One region of the Bacillus sp. NP247 genome, then DNA from elsewhere that is predicted to be linked to it. Evidence: predicted binding sites of a transcription regulator. Region 1 holds the regulator's gene; the other holds the start of a gene.
The links. Region 1 encodes CtsR, which represses protease genes until heat stress. Its sites were predicted from a motif close to ATGGTCAATAAAGGTCAAACA; they were not measured.
Positions count from the first base shown of each region.

Region 1 (4,443 bases):
GCACGTCCAAGCAGTTAGGCTGATAAGTAGGCAAATCCGCTTATCGTGAAGGCTGAGCTGTGATGGGGAAGCTCCTTATGGAGCGAAGTCTTTGATTCCCCGCTGCCAAGAAAAGCTTCTAGCGAGATAAAAGGTGCCTGTACCGCAAACCGACACAGGTAGGCGAGGAGAGAATCCTAAGGTGTGCGAGAGAACTCTGGTTAAGGAACTCGGCAAAATGACCCCGTAACTTCGGGAGAAGGGGTGCTTTCTTAACGGAAAGCCGCAGTGAATAGGCCCAAGCGACTGTTTAGCAAAAACACAGGTCTCTGCGAAGCCGTAAGGCGAAGTATAGGGGCTGACACCTGCCCGGTGCTGGAAGGTTAAGGAGAGGGGTTAGCGTAAGCGAAGCTCTGAACTGAAGCCCCAGTAAACGGCGGCCGTAACTATAACGGTCCTAAGGTAGCGAAATTCCTTGTCGGGTAAGTTCCGACCCGCACGAAAGGTGTAACGATTTGGGCACTGTCTCAACCAGAGACTCGGTGAAATTATAGTACCTGTGAAGATGCAGGTTACCCGCGACAGGACGGAAAGACCCCGTGGAGCTTTACTGTAGCCTGATATTGAATTTTGGTACAGTTTGTACAGGATAGGCGGGAGCCATTGAAACCGGAGCGCTAGCTTCGGTGGAGGCGCTGGTGGGATACCGCCCTGACTGTATTGAAATTCTAACCTACGGGTCTTATCGACCCGGGAGACAGTGTCAGGTGGGCAGTTTGACTGGGGCGGTCGCCTCCTAAAGTGTAACGGAGGCGCCCAAAGGTTCCCTCAGAATGGTTGGAAATCATTCGTAGAGTGCAAAGGCATAAGGGAGCTTGACTGCGAGACCTACAAGTCGAGCAGGGACGAAAGTCGGGCTTAGTGATCCGGTGGTTCCGCATGGAAGGGCCATCGCTCAACGGATAAAAGCTACCCCGGGGATAACAGGCTTATCTCCCCCAAGAGTCCACATCGACGGGGAGGTTTGGCACCTCGATGTCGGCTCATCGCATCCTGGGGCTGTAGTCGGTCCCAAGGGTTGGGCTGTTCGCCCATTAAAGCGGTACGCGAGCTGGGTTCAGAACGTCGTGAGACAGTTCGGTCCCTATCCGTCGTGGGCGTAGGAAATTTGAGAGGAGCTGTCCTTAGTACGAGAGGACCGGGATGGACGCACCGCTGGTGTACCAGTTGTTCTGCCAAGGGCATAGCTGGGTAGCTATGTGCGGAAGGGATAAGTGCTGAAAGCATCTAAGCATGAAGCCCCCCTCAAGATGAGATTTCCCATAGCGTAAGCTAGTAAGATCCCTGAAAGATGATCAGGTTGATAGGTTCGAGGTGGAAGCATGGTGACATGTGGAGCTGACGAATACTAATAGATCGAGGACTTAACCATATAATATGAAGCAATGTTATCTAGTTTTGAAAGAATATAAAAAACTTGTTGACTTTAAATGTCGAATAAGTTATGATAATTCTTGTCTTAAATGAATACAGTCTGGTAATGATGGCAGAGAGGCCACACCCGTTCCCATACCGAACACGGAAGTTAAGCTCTCTAGCGCCGATGGTAGTTGGGACCTTGTCCCTGTGAGAGTAGGACGTTGCCAGGCAACTAAAACACGAGTCATTTGACTCGTGTTTTTTTGTGTTTCTTTTTATAATTCATAGTAATTTAAAAAATCTTTACTTAAAGAATTGTCCTTTTGATTAAAGCCAGGGAAATGTGGCTAGGATAGTGAATAAGCAAAAGAGTTGCAAATTTTTTTAATACGTATATAATTAAAGTCAAAGATAGTCAAAGTCAATAAAGGTGGCGGATAAATGAGAAATATATCTGATATCATTGAGAAATATCTAAAGCAAGTTATTGACTTAAGCAATAATAATGTGATTGAAATCAAGAGGAATGAGATTGCGGATCGATTCGATTGTGTGCCGTCTCAAATCAACTATGTAATCAATACCCGTTTTACGTTAGAAAGAGGATTTGTAGTAGAAAGTAAACGAGGTGGAGGAGGTTACATTCGCATTATAAAAGTCAAACTGCATGATGATATAGACATTATTGATCAAATGCTTCATATGATTGATCATAGCGTTGCACAAGGAAATGCTGAAAGTATGATCATACGTTTAATAGAAGAGGGTATTATAACAAATCGTGAAGCTAAACTTATGTTAAGTGTACTAGATCGTTCTGTATTATTAATGGATGTTCCTTCTCGAGATGAACTTAGGGCTCGAATATTATGCGCAATGTTAAGAACACTGAAATATAAATAAGTATAACTTTTGTTAAGAATGATAACTAAGATAATGCAGTTTAATATTGTAGGGATTTTGAAAGATGACATGTGCTTTTACTAAATGGATTAAGGAAAGAGAACAATCTAGTAATGTATGAAAAGTATCATGAGATAGATCGTTCCTGTTGTAAAGGTGGGGGATAGCGATGACTTGTCAAAACTGTAATATAAGACCAGCAACTTTACATTATACAAAAGTAATCAATGAAAAAAAGGCGGAAGTTCATCTTTGTGAGCAATGTGCAGAACAAAGTGGCTATACGTCTTTCTTTCAATCACCGCAGTCTAATTTTTCATTCCATGACCTATTAGCCGGATTATTGCATAGTGAACCAGCAATGTTTGAAGAAGGGCAAGATGCATTTTCAAATACAAATATATTAAGATGTCCGAATTGTAAGATGACATATGAACAATTTACAAAAGTGGGACGCTTTGGATGTGCTTCTTGTTACGATACATTTAAGGGGCATTTAAAACCATTGTTAAAGCGTCTTCACGGTGGGCATACAGAACATTGTGGGAAAATTCCTGGACGTATAGAAGGAAATATGTACTTAAAGAAAGAATTAGATGAACTAAAACTCAATCTGAAACAATATGTGCAGAAAGAGGAATTTGAGAAAGCAGCTGAAGTAAGAGATAAAATTCGAGATCTTGAAAATCAGCTTAGTGAGCATAGAGAGGGGGAATAGTTCTATGTCACTGGACAGAATTATGAATGAAGCGATTAGTCCATGGATGAAGGGGGATGGCCCTGATTCTGATATTGTTTTAAGTAGTCGAATTCGTTTGGCTCGTAATTTTAAAAAATATCAATTCTCTACTATGCAAAACGAAGAAGAAGCTAAACAGATTCATGAGTTATTTAAGAAGAAGTTTATAAATAAGCCTGTAGAACCTTTTGGGAAATTTGAACTATTAAAAATGAATGAATTAAATCCTCTTCAAAGGAGAGTGTTAGTTGAGAAGCATTTAATTAGTCCAAATCTTGCAGGAACAGAATACGGAGCATGCCTACTATCAGAAAGTGAACATATAAGTATCATGCTTAATGAAGAGGATCATGTTAGAATTCAGTGCCTATTTTCAGGTTTGCAGTTATCAGAGGCGCTTCAAAGTGCCAATCAAATAGATAATTGGATCGAGGAACAGGTCGAATATGCTTTTGATGAATCGCTTGGATATATTACGAGTTGCCCCACTAACGTTGGTACGGGATTGAGGGCTTCGGTAATGATTCATTTGCCGGGACTGGTTCTAACGAAAAGAATTAACCGTATTATACAAGTAATTCAAAAATTAGGGCTAGTAGTAAGAGGAATATACGGTGAAGGTAGCGAAGCGTTAGGTAATATATTTCAAGTGTCAAATCAAATGACACTAGGGAAATCAGAAGAAGATATTATTGCAGATTTAAAGAGTGTCATTCAACAAATTATCCATCAAGAAAAAATGGCTAGAGAATTAATTGTACAAAATTCAAGTATTGAGCTTGAAGATAAAGTATATCGTTCTTACGGAATACTAACTAATAGTCGTTTAATTCAATCTGCAGAAGCAGCTACTTGCTTATCAGATGTACGACTTGGTATTGACTTAGGATATATACAAGGTATATCGAGAAATATTTTAACTGAGTTAATGGTTCTTACTCAGCCAGGCATTTTGCAACAATATGCAGGAGGACCTCTAGGACCAGAAGAAAGAGATTATCGAAGAGCAACCTTAATTCGTGAGCGATTACGAATTGAACAAAATTAAGCGCAAGTAGGAGGCGATTTCTATGATGTTTGGAAGATTTACAGAACGAGCACAGAAAGTATTAGCTTTATCTCAAGAGGAAGCAATTCGCATTGGGCATAATAATATTGGAACAGAACATATTTTACTTGGGCTTGTACGCGAAGGTGAAGGAATTGCAGCAAAAGCGTTAATTGCTCTTGGATTAAGTCCAGAGAAAGTTCAAAAAGAGGTAGAAGCATTAATTGGACGTGGAACGGAAGCTTCTCAAACAGTACATTACACACCTCGTGCTAAAAAAGTTATTGAGTTGTCTATGGACGAAGCTCGTAAATTGGGCCATTCCTACGTTGGAACAGAACATATTCTACTTGGT
Region 1 covers NZ_CP076653.1:2,762,093-2,766,535, forward strand. The annotation lists rRNA gene KPL75_RS14535 (23S ribosomal RNA) at 1-1,411, shown strand, start outside; rRNA gene rrf (5S ribosomal RNA) at 1,513-1,628, shown strand; gene ctsR (transcriptional regulator CtsR) at 1,840-2,301, shown strand; gene KPL75_RS14550 (protein-arginine kinase activator protein McsA) at 2,471-3,019, shown strand; gene KPL75_RS14555 (protein-arginine kinase McsB) at 3,024-4,088, shown strand; gene clpC (ATP-dependent protease ATP-binding subunit ClpC) at 4,111-4,443, shown strand, end outside.

Region 2 (4,443 bases), 450 kb from region 1:
CCTTGGACAATTCGCTGGTGCTGGTACCGCAGTTCCCGTTACTGGATTTGGTAACTCTGTTATTGCCGCATGTATTGAACACCGTACAGAAGGCTTCGTTCTCGGTGTTGGTGGTAACATGTTTAAACTAGCAGGATCGGTCATCTTATTTGGCGTATTTTCAGCTTTCGTCATCGCTCTTATTAAAACGATTCTCTTTCAATGGGGAGGGCTGTAAATGTTACAAGGACACCGAACATGGGTATTCGAAAACAAACCAGTTATCATCTCAACAGGTGTAGTCGGCGGCCCATTTGAAGCAAATGGAAAAATCCCTGAAGACTTCGATACCCTGCATGAAGATTTATGGCTCGGACAAGATTCCTATGAAAAAGCACATAAAATTTTGTTTGAAGAGGCTTGTAGCCGTGCTACAGAAAAAGCCAAACTTAGGAAAGATGATATTCAATTCGTACTCGCCGGAGATTTAATTAATCAAATAACTCCAACGAGCTTTGCATGCCGCACACTTGGCACACCTTATCTCGGTTTATTCGGCGCTTGTTCTACTTCTATGGAAGGTTTAGCACTTGGGGCAAGTATTGTAAATGCAAAAGGTGCAAAATATTTATTAACTGGTGCATCAAGCCATAATGCTGCCGTGGAAAAACAATTCCGTTATCCAACTGAATATGGGGGTCAAAAACCCCCTACTGCCCAGTGGACAGTGACCGGTGCAGGCGCAGCTATTTTAAGTGATACAGGACATGGCCCAAGAGTAACTTCCGCCACAATCGGGCGCATTGTTGATATGGGGTTAACAGATCCATTTAATATGGGGGGCGCAATGGCTCCTGCTGCTGTCGATACAATTGAAGCTCATTTAAGAGAAAGAAATCTCGATGCATCTCACTACGATTTAATCGTAACAGGCGATCTCGGACACGTTGGACGCGAAATTGCTTATGACTTACTACATAAACATGGGACAAAAGTAACAAGTGAACAATTTCAAGATTGCGGGTTACTCATTTATAGAGAAGGTCAACCTGTAATAGCCGGCGGAAGTGGCCCAGGCTGTTCAGCAACAGTCGTGTACGGACATTTATTAAATAGAATGAAAAAAGGAGAATTCAAAAAGATACTAGTTGTTGCGACAGGTGCTTTACTATCTCCTCTTACATTCCAACAAGAAGAAACAATTCCATGTATCGCTCACGCTGTTTCAATTGAATTTGGAGGTGCAACGTAATGATTTTTTTCTGGGCTTTCGTCATTGGTGGACTTATATGCGTAATCGGGCAACTTATGTTTGATGTCGGCAAACTTACACCTGCACATACGATGGCAACGCTCGTTGTTGCTGGAGCTATATTAGACGGATTCAATTTGTATGAACCACTAATTGATTTCGCTGGGGCCGGGGCAACAGTACCAATTACAAGCTTCGGTAATGCCCTCGTTCACGGCGCGATGGAAGAAGCAGCTAAACATGGAATCGTCGGCGTAATTACCGGTATGTTTAAAGTAACGAGTGCTGGTGTATCAGCAGCTATTATTTTCGGATTCATTGGAGCATTGCTATTCAAACCGAAAGGATAAGAGGTGTTTTCATGACTGTTATCGCTAGCGTAAAAACCTGCCTTGCAAGTGTAAGGGGCGCTCAAGCAAGTTTAAGCTCTCTTTCATTAAATTCACAGGACGCGGAATCAAAACGCGTATTTCATGAATGTATGTTAGAAATGGACAGCGTCATCGCTGATTTAAAGGATAGAATTTCAGTATTAGAACGTGAAGAACCTCAATATAAAGGGTTTTAAGTAGACTGGAGGAAATGACTATGTCTCACCTGCCCGAATGGACACTCGTTATTCTTCGCTCTGTATTCATATTAATCATTTTATTCGCTATTACGAAATGGCTAGGGAAAAGACAAATCTCTCAGCTCTCCTTTTTTGAATACATAGCCGGAATGACAATCGGTGACATCGCTGCCCAAGTATCTACAGGGCTCGATTCAAAATTTTTCCACGGCGTCTTTGCGATACTCATTTTCGCTGTAGTACCTTTTTTCACAGGAATCCTCTCCTTAAAGAACAAAACAGCTCGGGACTTCTTTGAAGGAAAATCTACCGTATTAATAAAAGATGGAAAAATACTCGAAGATAACTTAAAGAAAGAAAAATATACAAGTGACGAATTACTTGAACTACTCCGAGGAAAAGATGCGTTCAGCGTAGCTGATGTTGAATTTGCAGTACTAGAACCGAGCGGTGAATTAAATGTATTATTAAAGAAAGATCGCCAACCACTTACAGCAAAAGACGTAGGCTTAAAAGTACCAAACGAGAAGGAACCACAAACTGTTATTATGGATGGAAATATACTAGATGAACCTCTGTCATCAAGCGGGCATAACCGGGCTTGGCTACATTCAGAATTAGAAAAACTCGGCGTTGTCATCGAAAATGTCTTTCTCGGTCAAGTTGACTCATACGGACAACTCACTATCGACATTTATAATGACAAACTCCAAATGCCTTCTCCTCAAAACAAACCTTTATTATTAGCATCTTTAAAAAAATGCCATGCTGATCTTGAACTATTTTCTTTAGAAACAAAGTCGAAATCAGCTAGCGAAATGTATAGTAAAAACGCGAAACAAATCGAAAAGATTTTAAATAGAGTAACCTATCTTTTAAAAGAATAAATACCGAAAGAACGCTTCAATCAAAAGGCGTTCTTTTCTTTTTTCCTACAGTTTTCATGACGTTTAAATTTATGTAATTCGGTTATGATGTTGAAGATACATAAGCAGGGAATTTCAAAAACATAGCGAATATTTCATGATACAACTACATATTTTTTTGATTTAAAGTGGTTTCGTTTGACCTTTATTGACCATAATTGTATTATAAACTAAGAAAGCTTTCAAAGGAGGAAATAACAGATGAATTTAATTCCTACAGTAATTGAACAAACAAATCGTGGAGAACGCGCTTACGATATTTACTCTCGACTATTAAAAGACCGCATCATTATGCTTGGTAGCGCAATTGATGACAACGTAGCAAACTCAATCGTTTCCCAGCTTTTATTCTTGGAATCTCAAGATCCAGAAAAAGATATTCACATCTATATCAACAGCCCTGGTGGTTCTATCACAGCTGGTATGGCAATTTACGATACAATGCAGTTTATTAAACCACAAGTATCAACAATCTGTATCGGTATGGCTGCATCTATGGGTGCATTCTTACTTGCAGCAGGTGAAAAAGGAAAACGTTTCGCTCTTCCTAACAGTGAAGTAATGATTCACCAACCACTTGGTGGTGCACAAGGTCAAGCGACTGAAATCGAAATCGCTGCAAAACGCATCCTATTCTTACGTGAAAAATTAAACCAAATCCTTGCTGACCGCACAGGTCAACCACTTGAAGTTCTACAACGCGACACAGACCGCGACAACTTCATGACAGCAGAAAGAGCTCTAGAATACGGTTTAATCGATAAGATCTTTACAAATCGTTAATAACTAAAAGCAGAGGCGGCTCGTTCAGAATTGCAGGGCGATGGAGCCCCTGATTCCGAGGCGCTTTTTGCCTCGAATCAAGGGGCGAAACGACCGGAGATTCTAGCCGCTGGAGCTGGATATACTAAAAGCAGAGGCGGCTCGTTCAGCTCTGACTGGCTAAGGTTCTTTCGCATAAAAGGCGCTTTTTGCCTTCTTATGCGGAAGGTTCTTAGACACGAAGAGCTAGCCACTGGAGCTAGATATAACTAAAAGCGGAAGCGCCCTATTACAGGGCGCTTTTTTATCATGTACTCCCGCGCACATACCCCATCTTGTATTTACCGAGATATATCAGCGATTTTTCAATTATATCGAACACAACTCAAATTATATCAGCGATTTTTTCAATATATCGACTTACCGACAAGCACGAACCACCAACATACCCGACTGATTGTTACCCCGCACCAAACAGAATGCCCGCAAGTAACAAAACAAAAAAGCTATCGCACATTCGCGATAGCCTTTTATTGTACATATGCAGCTAATGCTTCCAAAGCCTCTTCTGCATCTGAACCTTCTGTTGTGATTGTAATCATGCTACCAGTTCCGATTGCTAAGCTCATAATCCCCATTATGCTCTTTGCATTAACCGTCTTTCCATCTTTCTCAATGAAAATATCAGAATGAAAGCGATTCGCCTCTTGTACAAACAACGCAGCCGGACGTGCTTGTAAGCCGTTTTTTAATGCAACTTTAACCAGTTTTTGAACCACAGCTCCATTTCCCCTTTAACCTCTTATTTTTTTGCTACTGTTTCCCCCGCGCGTAATTTCTCTGCAATTTCATCGATTTTACGCAAACGATGATTAATACCCGATTTACTAATTTTCCCCCCGGATACCATCTCACCTAACTCTTTCAATGTTACATCTTGATAATCTCTTCGT
Region 2 covers NZ_CP076653.1:2,311,423-2,315,865, forward strand. The annotation lists gene spoVAC (stage V sporulation protein AC) at 1-217, shown strand, start outside; gene spoVAD (stage V sporulation protein AD) at 218-1,231, shown strand; gene spoVAE (stage V sporulation protein AE) at 1,231-1,581, shown strand; gene KPL75_RS12325 (DUF1657 domain-containing protein) at 1,593-1,799, shown strand; gene KPL75_RS12330 (DUF421 domain-containing protein) at 1,820-2,689, shown strand; gene clpP (ATP-dependent Clp endopeptidase proteolytic subunit ClpP) at 2,930-3,511, shown strand; gene KPL75_RS12340 (HPr family phosphocarrier protein) at 4,021-4,269, opposite strand; gene whiA (DNA-binding protein WhiA) at 4,293-4,443, opposite strand, start outside.
Region 2: the regulator CtsR is predicted to act here: its motif matches at 2,864-2,884, upstream of clpP (ATP-dependent Clp endopeptidase proteolytic subunit ClpP).